3 regions of the Klebsiella oxytoca genome follow, and region 1 is predicted to be linked to each of the others. Evidence: predicted binding sites of a transcription regulator. Region 1 holds the regulator's gene; each other region holds the start of a gene.
What was found. Region 1 encodes PurR, which represses purine synthesis genes. Its sites were predicted from a motif close to CANGCAAACGTTTGCNTG; they were not measured.
Positions count from the first base shown of each region.

Region 2: purL (phosphoribosylformylglycinamidine synthase) is a predicted target of PurR. The motif match lies at 2,233-2,250, and genes of this name have one in related genera.
Region 3: gcvT (glycine cleavage system aminomethyltransferase GcvT) is a predicted target of PurR. The motif match lies at 2,587-2,604, and genes of this name have one in related genera.

Region 1 covers NZ_CP046115.1:3,057,134-3,061,385, forward strand. Annotated here, with positions in the region: gene GJ746_RS14220 (MFS transporter) at 1-641, opposite strand, end outside; gene GJ746_RS14225 (YnhF family membrane protein) at 807-896, opposite strand; gene purR (HTH-type transcriptional repressor PurR) at 1,193-2,218, shown strand; gene punR (DNA-binding transcriptional activator PunR) at 2,237-3,148, opposite strand; gene punC (purine nucleoside transporter PunC) at 3,261-4,252, shown strand, end outside.
Region 2 covers NZ_CP046115.1:4,032,670-4,036,921, forward strand. Annotated here, with positions in the region: gene purL (phosphoribosylformylglycinamidine synthase) at 1-2,158, opposite strand, end outside; gene mltF (membrane-bound lytic murein transglycosylase MltF) at 2,333-3,949, shown strand; gene tadA (tRNA adenosine(34) deaminase TadA) at 3,946-4,252, opposite strand, start outside.
Region 3 covers NZ_CP046115.1:4,572,928-4,577,179, forward strand. Annotated here, with positions in the region: gene gcvP (aminomethyl-transferring glycine dehydrogenase) at 1-847, opposite strand, end outside; gene gcvH (glycine cleavage system protein GcvH) at 992-1,381, opposite strand; gene gcvT (glycine cleavage system aminomethyltransferase GcvT) at 1,404-2,498, opposite strand; gene ubiI (FAD-dependent 2-octaprenylphenol hydroxylase) at 2,919-4,121, opposite strand; gene ubiH (2-octaprenyl-6-methoxyphenyl hydroxylase) at 4,132-4,252, opposite strand, start outside.

The DNA.
Region 1 (4,252 bases):
GCCCCCAGCACGGTCGTCAGCAGCGCCGACAGTACCTGCGGGCGCATCAGCACCGACAGCTCCTGTTTCACGTTCGGGCGCTCGCCGGCGCTGCCCTTCGGTAAAGAGAACCAAAGGCCGATCATTGCCACTACGCCCAGCCCCGCGGTTGCGAGAAACGACATGCGCCAGCCGATAGTTTCGCCAAGCCAGGTCGCTGCGGGAACGCCGCCGATATTAGCAATGGTCAGCCCCATAAACATCGTTGCCACGGCGCTGGCCTGCTTATGTTTTGGCACCACGCTTGCCGCAACCACCGATCCTAAGCCGAAGAATGCGCCGTGATTAAGGCTGGTAATGATACGCGACAGCAGTAGCGTGGTGTAATCAGGTGCGATTGAAGAGAGCACATTGCCGAGAGTAAAAATCGCCATCAAAAAGATCAGCGCATTTCTGCGGGCGCGGTGGGAGAGCAGCAGAGTCATCAGCGGCGCGCCAACCATGACACCGATTGCATAGGCGCTGATCAGCATTCCCGCGGCCGGAATTGAAACATCCACGCCTTTTGCGATAACCGGTAATAACCCCATCGGGGAGAACTCGGTCGTACCGATGCCAAAAGCACCGACCGCCAGCGCGAGCAGGGGAAAATTGATTTTCATGCAAGAACTCCATCAGGCCGCCTTTCGCGACGGCATCTCATCAGAAGTCAAAAGCATGACATCAATCACAGAAAAACAAAAGTAAACGAAATGGCAAAAGATTTTTGCGAAATTGATAATAATGCGCAATGAAAAAGGGAGAGCGACCTCTCCCTTATTGTGAAATTAGTGCAGTACGGCGACCAAACCTGAAGCGACAATCAAACCCAGAACAATAATCGTTGTTGTCAGCGAAAACTTTAAATCTGTATCCATCAATTTTTCCCCCTGATTATCCCCACATGAAAAGTGAGCTTGCTCATTTTTACACAGATTAGCGTAAAAATCTTCCTGGATTTAGGGTGATGCACATTTTTGCTCTTCCCCTTTGCCCCAAGATCGGACAAAATCCCACGCTAATTTGAAAGCGTATCGGCCATTGACCCCTTCCTGTCGTTCTGTGTCGTTTTCCCGACGTGATGCCATGAATAATTTTGGCGTCAGGGTGTGTACAGGCAAACGTTTACGTACCGATAAACAGACGTTCAGGTCAAGGTCTGGAGTGAGAAGTAATGGCAACTATTAAAGATGTAGCGAAACGCGCAAACGTTTCCACTACAACAGTGTCACATGTGATTAACAAAACCCGATTCGTTGCGGAAGAGACGCGCAATGCGGTATGGGCGGCAATCAAAGAGCTGCATTACTCCCCCAGCGCCGTCGCCCGCAGCCTGAAGGTGAATCACACCAAATCTATTGGCCTGCTGGCGACCAGCAGCGAAGCGGCCTATTTTGCTGAAATAATTGAATCCGTTGAGAAAAGCTGCTTTCAGAAGGGTTATACCCTGATTCTTGGCAATGCCTGGAACGATCCGGAGAAACAGCGCGCTTACCTTTCAATGATGGCGCAAAAACGCGTAGATGGCCTGCTGGTGATGTGTTCCGAGTACCCGGAATCGGTGTTAAGCATGCTGGAAGAGTATCGCCACATTCCGATGGTCGTCATGGACTGGGGCGAAGCGAAAGCCGACTTTACCGATGCGGTGATTGATAACGCCTTTGAAGGCGGCTATATCGCCGGTCGCTACCTTGTTGAGCGCGGACATCGCGAGATCGGCGCCATTCCTGGACCTCTGGAACGTAATACCGGCGCAGGTCGACTGGCCGGCTTTATGAAAGCGATGGAAGAAGCGCAGATTAAGATCCCGGAGCACTGGATTGTACAGGGTGATTTTGAACCGGAATCCGGCTACCGCGCCATGCAGCAAATTCTCAGCCAGCATCATCGCCCTACGGCAATTTTCTGCGGCGGGGATATCATGGCGATGGGCGCAATCTGCGCGGCGGATGAAATGGGTCTGCGCGTACCGCAGGATATTTCGCTGATCGGGTATGATAACGTGCGCAACGCCCGCTACTTCAGCCCGGCGCTGACCACTATCCATCAGCCTAAAGACTCTCTGGGCGAAGCGGCCTTCAATATGCTGCTGGACAGAATCGTCAATAAGCGTGAAGTTTCTCAGTCGATTGAGGTTCATCCGCGTCTGGTCGAGCGCCGTTCTGTGGCCGATGGTCCGTTTGTTGATTACCGCCGTTAGTCCTTCCCGCGGCGCCGGTTATTCCGGCGCCCGCAGCCACTCCCGATTTAACGTTTCGCTATCACCAAGATAATCCAGCAACCATAATAGAGCCGGAGAGGCATCGCTTTGCTGCCACGTCAGGCAGCACGCGGCATCCGGGAAAGGATTTTCCAGTTCCAGAGCCGTCCATTCGCCGCTATCAAGCCACGGACGCGCTAAATGCCCGGGCACCATTCCGATGCACAGTCCGGCGGAGAGGCAGGTCTCGGAGGCATCCCAGTCCGGCACAACCACCCTCTTCTGGTTATCCAACAGCCAGGTGGTTCGCTTCGGCAGCGAGCGTGAAGTATCCTCTCTCACCAACGACGGCCAGTTGCGCAACAGATCATCGCTCAGTGGCCCGGCCATTTTTGCCAGAGGATGGTGGCTCGCGACAACGCAGTCCCAGCTCAGCATCCCCATATCGCGAAAGGCATAGCGTCCACCGACCGGAATTGAGCGCGTCGCGCCGATGGCTAACTCCACGCGCCCGTCGGCCAACGCATCCCAGACGCCGTTAAACACCTCCTGAAAAACGATCAGTTCTACGTCATCAAAATGACGATAGAAATCAACGATCATCTGGCGCATACGCGTGGGCTTGACGATGTTATCCACCGCGATAGAGAGCTGCCCGCGCCAGCCGTTAGCTATCTGCTGGCACTGCTGGCGGGTGATCTGCATTTTTTTGATAACAGAGCGCCCCTCTTGTAAAAACCAGACCCCGGCAGGCGTTAATTCCACATCCCGGTGGCGACGTTCAAATAGCGGTACCGCCAGCCACTCCTCCAGCTGGCGTACGGTATAGCTGACCGCCGAGGGGACGCGGTGCAGCTCCTGCGCGGCGGCGCTAAAGCTGCCGTTGCGGGCGACAGCATCGACAACTTCAAGAGAGTATTCAGACCACATTTTCTGCCTGCAAAATTTTTGAATTCACCTGACAAATATTAGCGTTTCACAAGACGTTATGCACTCCCTACACTCTGCGCCATCGTACCTGCATCACTAAAAAGAGAAGATTATGCAACAACCTCGAAAAGGATTTTTAGTCTGGCTGGCCGGATTGAGCGTGCTGGGCTTTCTGGCAACCGATATGTATTTACCGGCATTCGCCGCCATGCAGCAGGATCTGAATACTTCCGCCGCCTCCATCAGCGCCAGCCTGAGCTTATTCCTTGCGGGCTTTGCGCTTGGGCAGCTTTTCTGGGGACCGCTCTCCGATCGTTATGGTCGTAAACCGGTGCTGTTGAGCGGCCTGGCCATATTCGCTATTGGCTGTCTGGGGATGCTATGGGTTCGCGATGCCACGCTGATGCTGGCGCTGCGTTTTATTCAGGCCCTGGGGGTTTGTGCCGCCGCGGTGACCTGGCAGGCGATGGTAACCGATTATTATCCTGCGCAAAAAACCAACCGAATTTTCGCCGCCATTATGCCGCTGGTAGGTTTATCCCCGGCGCTGGCGCCGCTGCTCGGCAGCTGGCTGCTGGTCCACTTCGAATGGCAGGCTATTTTTGCCGTTCTGTTCGCCATTACTCTGCTGCTGATGCTGCCCGCGCTGCGACTGAAACCGGCAAATAAGCCGATTGCTGACGTGCAGCAAAAGCTGACGTTCTTTACGCTGCTGCGTTCGCGCGAATATAGCGGTAACGTCCTGATATACGCCGCCTGCTCCGCCAGCTTTTTTGCATGGCTGACCGGCTCGCCGTTTATTCTGCATGAGATGGGCTATGGTCCTACCGTTATCGGCCTGAGCTACGTGCCGCAAACTATCGCGTTTCTGGTGGGCGGTTATGGTTGCCGCGCGGCGCTGCAAAAATGGCAGGGACAGCAAATTCTTCCCTGGCTACTGGTGATTTTCGCCATCAGCGTAGCCGCCACCTGGCTGGTTGGTCTGCAGGAGAATGCATCGCTCGTTGGCTTAATGATTCCGTTCTGCGCAATGGCAACCGTGAATGGCGGTATTTATCCTATCGTCGTCGCCCAGGCGCTGAAGCCGTTCCCACAGGCAACCGG
Region 2 (4,252 bases), 980 kb from region 1:
GCGCCTCGCCGACCGCCAGACGGGCAGAAGCAGCAAAGTCCAGCAGCGCGACCGGCGCACGTTCACCAATTGACATTGCTTCGCCGTAGTAGCTATCGAGGCTGGCGGTTGTCACCGCGCAGTTAGCCACCGGGACCTGCCACGGACCTACCATCTGATCGCGCGCCACCATACCGGTGACTGTACGGTCGCCGATGGTGACGAGGAAAGTTTTCTCCGCGACCGTCGGCAGGTGCAGCACGCGATTTACCGCGTCGGCAATAGTGATTTCCTGGCGTACCAGACTCTGGCCCTGGGCTTTCTGAGTCTGCACATCGCGGGTCATTTTTGGCGTTTTGCCCAGCAGCACATCAAGCGGCAGGTCAATCGGTCGATTGTCAAAATGGCTATCGTCGAGGCTCAGATGCAGCTCTTCGGTGGCCTCACCAATGACCGCGTACGGCGCGCGTTCGCGGCGGCACAGCTCATCAAACAGCGGTAGCTGTTCCGGCGCGACCGCCAGAACATAGCGTTCCTGGGATTCGTTACACCAGATTTCCAGCGGACTCATGCCCGGCTCATCGCTGAGAATATCGCGCAGCTGGAATTTACCGCCGCGCCCGCCGTCGCTGACCAGCTCCGGCATGGCGTTCGATAAACCGCCCGCGCCGACGTCGTGGATAAAGAGAATCGGGTTAGCCTCGCCCAGCTGCCAGCAGCGGTCGATAACTTCCTGGCAACGACGTTCCATCTCCGGGTTGTCGCGCTGTACGGATGCAAAATCCAGATCGGCGTCAGACTGGCCGGACGCCATTGAAGAGGCCGCCCCGCCGCCGAGACCGATGTTCATTGCCGGTCCGCCGAGAACAATCAGCTTCGCGCCGACAACAATCTCGCCCTTCTGCACGTGTTCGCCGCGGATGTTACCGATACCGCCCGCCAGCATAATAGGCTTGTGATAGCCGCGCAGCTCTTCGCCGTTGTGGCTGGTCACCTTCTCTTCATAAGTACGGAAATAGCCGTTCAGCGCCGGACGGCCAAATTCGTTGTTAAACGCCGCGCCGCCCAGCGGACCTTCGGTCATGATATCCAGCGCGGTTACGATACGCTCAGGCTTGCCGAAATCCTCTTCCCACGGCTGTTCAAATCCCGGAATACGCAGGTTGGAAACCGAGAAGCCCACCAGACCGGCTTTTGGCTTCGCGCCGCGTCCGGTGGCGCCTTCATCGCGAATTTCGCCGCCAGAACCGGTCGCCGCGCCCGGCCATGGAGAAATAGCCGTCGGGTGGTTATGGGTCTCGACCTTCATCAGAATATGCGCATCTTCCTGGTGGAAGTCGTAGCGGCCGGTTTCGTGATCGGCAAAGTAACGACCAACGGCCGAACCTTCCATGACCGCGGCGTTATCTTTATAGGCAGACAGCACATACTCCGGGGTTTTCTCGAAGGTGTTCTTGATCATTTTGAACAGCGACTTTGGCTGTTTTTCGCCATCAATGACCCAGTCGGCGTTAAAAATTTTGTGTCGGCAGTGCTCAGAGTTGGCCTGCGCAAACATGTAAAGTTCGATATCATTTGGATTGCGTCCCAGCTTCTGGAAGGCATCCTGCAGATAGTCGATTTCGTCATCCGCCAGCGCCAGCCCCAGACGAAGGTTGGCGTCAATCAGCGCCTGACGCCCCAGGCCCAATAGATCAACGCTGGTTACCGGAGTTGGCTGATGATGGGCGAAAAGTTTCTCTCCCTCGTCCAACGCGCCAAACACGCTTTCCATCATCCGGTCATGCAGTTCAGCCGCCACCAGCGACCATTGTTCATCGTTCAGGCTGCTCGCTTCAACGTAATACGCGACGCCGCGCTCCAGACGCACCACCTGAGACAGGCCGCAGTTATGGGCGATGTCGGTAGCTTTAGAAGACCAGGGAGAGATAGTGCCGGGACGAGGAGTGACGAGCAGTAGCTTACCGGTTGGGGTATGGCTGCTTAAGTTCGGACCATACTTGAGCAACCTTGCCAGATTCTCGCGATCGTCGCCGCTGAGCGGGGCGCTAAGGTCGGCAAAATGAACGTACTCGGCATATATCGTGCTTACCGGAAGGTTGGCCGCCTGGAAACGTGCCAGCAGTTTATTGATACGGAATGCCGACAGTGCAGGTGAACCACGCAAAATTTCCATCATAAGTCTCTCGTCTTCGAAGCTTTCATGGTGAGCCAGGGGGGAAACGGGCGCCATTATAGTGAATCCTGTGCCCCGACGAAACCGTTTGCGTATAAATAAAATGATTGCCAGGGTTTATCAATTAATGTGACTCATCTCGCTAATAAGTTGCCAACTGACGCATTCTTAAGCAAAATGCCGCTCATTCAACAACAACCATTAACTTTTTCCGGTCATAGTCTGCTGAGGAACACCAAGCTGCAGAAGATTAACTATCTGAAAAAATTAAAGATTAATTATCTGCTCATCGGCATTGTTACCCTCCTGCTGGCGGCTGCCCTGTGGCCGTCTATCCCGTGGACGGGGAAACCAGAAAACCGCGTTGCGGGGATCATGGCGCGCGGAGAGCTGCGCGTCAGTACGATTAATTCGCCAATGACCTTCGCGACCATCAATGACAAAACCTACGGTTTTGATTATGAGCTGGCGCAGCAGTTTGCCGACTACCTCGGCGTAGAGCTAAAAGTCACCGTCAGGCAGAATATCAGCCAGCTGTTCGACGACCTTGATGAAGGTAAAGCCGACATGCTGGCAGCCGGTCTGGTCTACAACTCCGAGCGGGTGAAAAACTATCAGGTTGGGCCAACCTACTATTCCGTTTCACAACAGCTGGTTTATCGTAAGGGCAGCCTGCGTCCGCGTACCCTGGCAAACCTTACTGCCGAACAGCTGGCCATCGCTCCCGGCCACGTGGCGGTAAACGATCTGCAAACCTTGAAAGAACAAAAATATCCCGACCTCGACTGGCGCGTGGACGAAAAACGCGGAACGACAGCGCTGATGCAGGCGGTTATCGACGGCAAGCTCGACTATACCGTCGCCGATTCCGTCGCCATCAGTCTGTTTCAGCGCGTTCATCCTGAACTCGCCGTCGCGCTTGATATCAGCGACGAACAGCCGGTCACCTGGTTTAGCAAAAAAGGCGAGGATAATTCTCTGTCGGCGGCGATGCTCGATTTCTTCAATAACATTAATGAAGACGGCACCCTGGCGAGGCTCGAGGAGAAATATTTAGGCCACGGTAACGATTTTGATTATGTGGATACCCGTACCTTCCTGCGCGCTGTGGAAAGCACTCTCCCGGACCTGCAGCCGATGTTTGAAAAATATGCCAGACAGATAGACTGGCGACTGCTGGCGGCTATTTCGTGGCAGGAATCACACTGGGATCCGCAGGCCACCTCCCCGACAGGCGTTCGCGGAATTATGATGCTAACCCGTAACACCGCTCAAAGCCTGGGCCTGACCGACCGCACCGACGCCGAGCAAAGCATTGACGGCGGTATGCGTTATTTACAGGATATGATGAGCAAAGTACCGGAGTCGGTCCCTCAGGACGAGCGAATCTGGTTCGCGCTGGCGGCTTATAATATGGGCTACGCGCATATGCTTGACGCGATAGCCTTGACGAAAAAGCAGAAAGGCAACCCGAACAGCTGGGCCGATGTGAAGCAGCGTCTGCCGCTGCTAAGCCAGAAAAACTACTACAGCCGTCTAAAATACGGTTTCGCGCGCGGGCATGAAGCCTACGCCTACGTCGAAAACATCCGTAAATATCATATCAGCCTCGTGGGTTATCTTTCTGAAAAAGAGCGAAAAGATGCCCAGATAGCCGCTTTAGGCGAACACTATCCGGCGGTCATGCCGGATGAGCTGGATAGAGCAGAACAGTACGCCATGCCCTATTTCACCTTTCGCGCCGAAAAGCTGGTTGATAACGCGAAATTGAAAATTCCGGGCTCAGAACACTAACCTTCAGCTTGCCGGTTGGCTCTCTTCAGCGCTTTTTTCTCTTCGCGCCGCCAGCGAAAGAAATCACTTAGCATACCGGAACAGGTCTCAGCCATAATGCCTTCCGTTATCTCTACCCGATGGTTCATCCCCGGATGGTGCAGCACATCGATAAGCGATCCGGCGGCTCCGGTTTTCGCATCTCTGGCGCCGAATACCAGGCGGGAAATACGGCTGTGCACCATCGCACCGGCGCACATCACGCAGGGTTCGAGGGTAACATACAGCGTTGCGTCAATCAGGCGGTAGTTCTGCAGCACCAGC
Region 3 (4,252 bases), 1.5 Mb from region 1:
GCGGGCCGCCGTAGCCCATGGGCACACCGAAGCGCTGGGCGGAGCCAAAAACAATGTCCGCGCCCTGCTTGCCAGGTGCGGTTAGCAGAACCAGCGCCATAAAATCGGCCGCGACGCTGACAACCACTTTACGCGCTTTCAGGTCAGCAATCAGTTTGCTGTAATCATGAACTTCGCCGGTAGTCCCTACCTGCTGCAGCAGCACGCCAAAGACATCCTGATGATCGAGGGCTTTTTCAGCCTCATCGACAATCACATCGAAACCAAAAGTTTCCGCGCGGGTACGTACCACGTCCAGAGTCTGCGGATGAACATCGGCGGCAACGAAGAAACGGATGGCATTTTTCAGTTTGCTTACGCGTTTGGCCATTGCCATCGCTTCCGCTGCGGCAGTGGCTTCGTCCAGCAGCGAGGCCGAGGCGATATCGAGACCGGTCAGGTCGAGGGTCACCTGCTGGAAGTTGAGCAGCGATTCCAGACGGCCCTGAGAAACCTCCGGCTGATAAGGCGTATAGGCGGTATACCAGCCCGGATTTTCCAGCATATTGCGCTGAATCACCGGCGGCAGCTGCACGGCGGTGTAGCCCATACCAATGTACGACTTGAAGCGCTTGTTACGACCGGCAATCGCCTTCAGCTCCGCCAGCGCGGCGAATTCCGTGGTTGCTTCGCCCACCTGCGGCGGCGTCGCCAGCTGAATATCCTGCGGCACAATCTGGCCAATCAGGTTGTTAAGCGAATCGGCGCCAACGGTTTTCAGCATCTCCTGCTGCTGTCGGGCATCCGGGCCGATGTGACGTTCAATAAAGGCGTCACGGTTTTCAAGCTGGCCTAAAGTCTGGGTCATGAGCGATGGTTCCTGAACGTGCGGTGAATCGTGATTATCTGACTGGTTTGCCCGGCGAGCGCTGACGCTTACCGGGCCAGAATATGCAAAATCATTCGCGTTGCAGGAAGCCAACGCACCTGCAACGTAAAGAATGAAGCGTATTTATTCGTCTTCTAACAGAGCTTCGTATGCGGTTGCATCCAGCAGCGCAGCAACCTGAGCTTCATCGCTGGCTTTGATTTTAAAGATCCAGCCATCGGTGTACGGATCGCTGTTAACCAGCTCCGGGGAGTCGCTCAGCTCTTCATTGACGGCAACGATTTCACCGCTGATAGGCGCATAAATATCAGAAGCCGCTTTAACGGATTCGGCAACCGCGCAGTCGGCGCCCGCTTCAACGGCGGCACCCACTTCCGGCAGATCGACGAAAACCATATCGCCAAGCAGCTCCTGCGCGTGCTCGGTGATGCCGACGGTATAAGTGCCGTCCGCTTCTTTACGCAGCCATTCGTGTTCTTTGCTGTATTTCAGTTCTGCTGGTACGTTGCTCATCAATTCATCTCCAAAAGGAAAATCACACTACGGCTTTGCCGTTGCGTACAAAAACAGGTTTAGTCACTTTTACCGGCATTTCGCGGTTGCGAATCTGCACCACGGCGGTTTCGCCGATGCCTTCCGGTACCCGTGCTAATGCAATACTGTAGCCCAGCGTTGGGGAGAAGGTGCCGCTGGTGATAATGCCTTCTTTCTGGTTACCATCGGCATCGCTAAAGCGCACCGGCAGGCCGCCGCGCAGAACGCCTTTTTCGGTCATCACCAGCCCCACCAGCTGCTCGGTACCTTTTTCTCGCTGCACTTCCAGCGCTTCACGCCCGATAAAGTCACGGTCAGCTGGCTCCCAGGCAATGGTCCAGCCCATGTTCGCCGCCAGCGGGGAGACGCCTTCGTCCATCTCCTGGCCATACAGATTCATTCCCGCTTCCAGACGCAGAGTATCGCGCGCGCCAAGGCCGCACGGCTTCACGCCCGCCTCCAGCAGGCCGCGCCAGAAATCCACCGCCTGCTCGTTCGGCAGCGCAATTTCATAACCCGCTTCGCCGGTATAGCCGGTAGTCGCAATAAACAGGTCCCCCGCCTGCACGCCAAAGAACGGCTTCATTCCTTCCACGGCCTGGCGCTGCGCGTCGGTAAGCAGCGTCGCGGCTTTTTCTTTTGCCTTTGGCCCCTGAACGGCGATCAGGGAGAGATCGTCACGCACGGTCATTTCAAGGCCATAAGATTCGGATTGCTGAGTTATCCAGGCGAGGTCTTTTTCACGGGTGGCGGAGTTAACAACGAGGCGGAAATAGTCTTCAGAAAGGAAATAAACAATCAGGTCGTCAATAACGCCGCCGGAAGCGGTGAGCATGCCGCTATACAGGGCTTTGCCAGGAACGGTAAGCTTCGCTACGTCGTTGGCCAGCAAATAGCGCAAGAATTCGCGGATTCTGCTGCCGTGAAAATCGACGATGGTCATATGCGATACATCGAACATCCCGGCATCACCGCGCACCGCATGATGCTCATCAATCTGGGATCCATAATGCAGCGGCATCATCCAGCCATGGAAATCCACCATGCGAGCGCCGCATAGCGTGTGTTGTTCGAACAACGGAGTCTGTTGAGCCATCTTTTCCTCATCGAATAAAACGGAACCAGCCACTATTTTTGGCGTATTTGCGCCGCGAAACCCACCGCCAGCATCGCAAACGGACGCCAACGCAAACGTTCTCTTTGGCCTGAACTTACCACCGATATCCGCACTAAACCATAAGCCCGGCTAGGACATCACATTAGCTTATGACTAAAATCCGCCGAAAAGCCTACAGAGTTTTTAACTACAATAAAGCGAGTTAACCCGCATAAACATTAATTAACCCCGAATGAAAGCAGAGCATGATGATATTTTCTGCGAAAAGATGAGCCTAATTTCTATAACAAAAAAAAGGTGACATTAATAAAACTAATGCGAAAAAAGAGGTGAAATTAGATTATTTCAAATGAGAGGGGAAACCCGGCGCGAAGGCCGGGAGGGAGAAGTGTGACGAACTTAACGTAACCAGGCAGGGAGATCGTTTAACCCCATAGCCTGACGAATAAGCTGCGGCTTCACGCCGGGTAAAGTATCCGCCAGTTTAAGGCCGATATCGCGCAGCAGTTTCTTCGCGGGGTTGCTACCGGAGAACATTTCACGAAAACCCTGCATTCCCGCCAGCATCAGCGCAGCGCTATGCTTGCGGCTGCGCTCATAGCGACGCAGATACAGATGCTGACCAATATCCTTACCCTGCGCATGCAGGCGCCTCAGCTCATCAATAAGCTCGGCGGCATCCATAAAACCAAGATTGACGCCCTGCCCCGCCAGCGGATGAATGGTGTGGGCGGCATCGCCAACCAGCGCCAGACGGTGGGCGGCAAACTGACGCGCGTAACGGCCAGTTAGTGGGAATACCTGACGCTCGCTCTCCACAGCGCACAGCCCCAGGCGGTTATCGAAAGCAATATTCAGTTCCCGGTTAAAAACGGAATTATCAGCCTGCCGCATCCGTTCCGCCGCCTCTGGAGGCAGAGACCAGACAATAGAGCAGAGGTGCGGGTCGCTCAACGGCAGGAACGCCAGAATACCTTCACCGTGAAACGCCTGGCGCGCCACCGCTTCGTGCGGCTCTTCGGTGCGAATAGTGGCGACCAGCGCATGGTGGCGATAATCCCAGTAAGTCAGCGGAATATCCGCTTTGTTGCGCAACCACGAATTAGCGCCATCGGCGCCAACCACCAATCTGGCGGTTAACATGCTGCCGTCCTGCAGGCTAAGAAAGGCCTCATTCTCGCCCCACGCGACCTGCTGCAGCTGCGCCGGGGCCAGTAGCGTGACGTCAGCACAGCTCTGCGCTTTTTGCCACAGCGCATGGTGCACCACGGCGTTTTCAATAATATGCCCAAGATGGCTCAGGCCCATGCTCTGGTCATCAAAGCTGATGCGGCCAAAACTGTCTTTGTCCCACACTTCCATACCGTGGTAGCAGCTGGCGCGCTGGGCGATAATATCCTGCCAGACGCCCAGTTTAGCCAGCAGCTTCTCGCTGGCGGCATTAATCGCCGACACCCTCAGCGCCGGCGGCGCATCTGCGCTCAGCGGCTGGGGAGCGGCCTGTTCCAGCACCGCAACGCGCAACCCGCTGCCCTGTAAACCACAGGCAACCGCCAGCCCCACCATTCCACCGCCAACAATAGCGACATCAACACTTTGCACGTTTCACTCCTTAACGGGGGACCCAACCGAGGGTACGCTGCGCCAGCGCATCGCGCGCCGGGCTAAATAATTCCATCGCCATCAGCCCTGCGTTGCGCCCCACAACCAGCGGCGCCCAACGATTGGCGAAT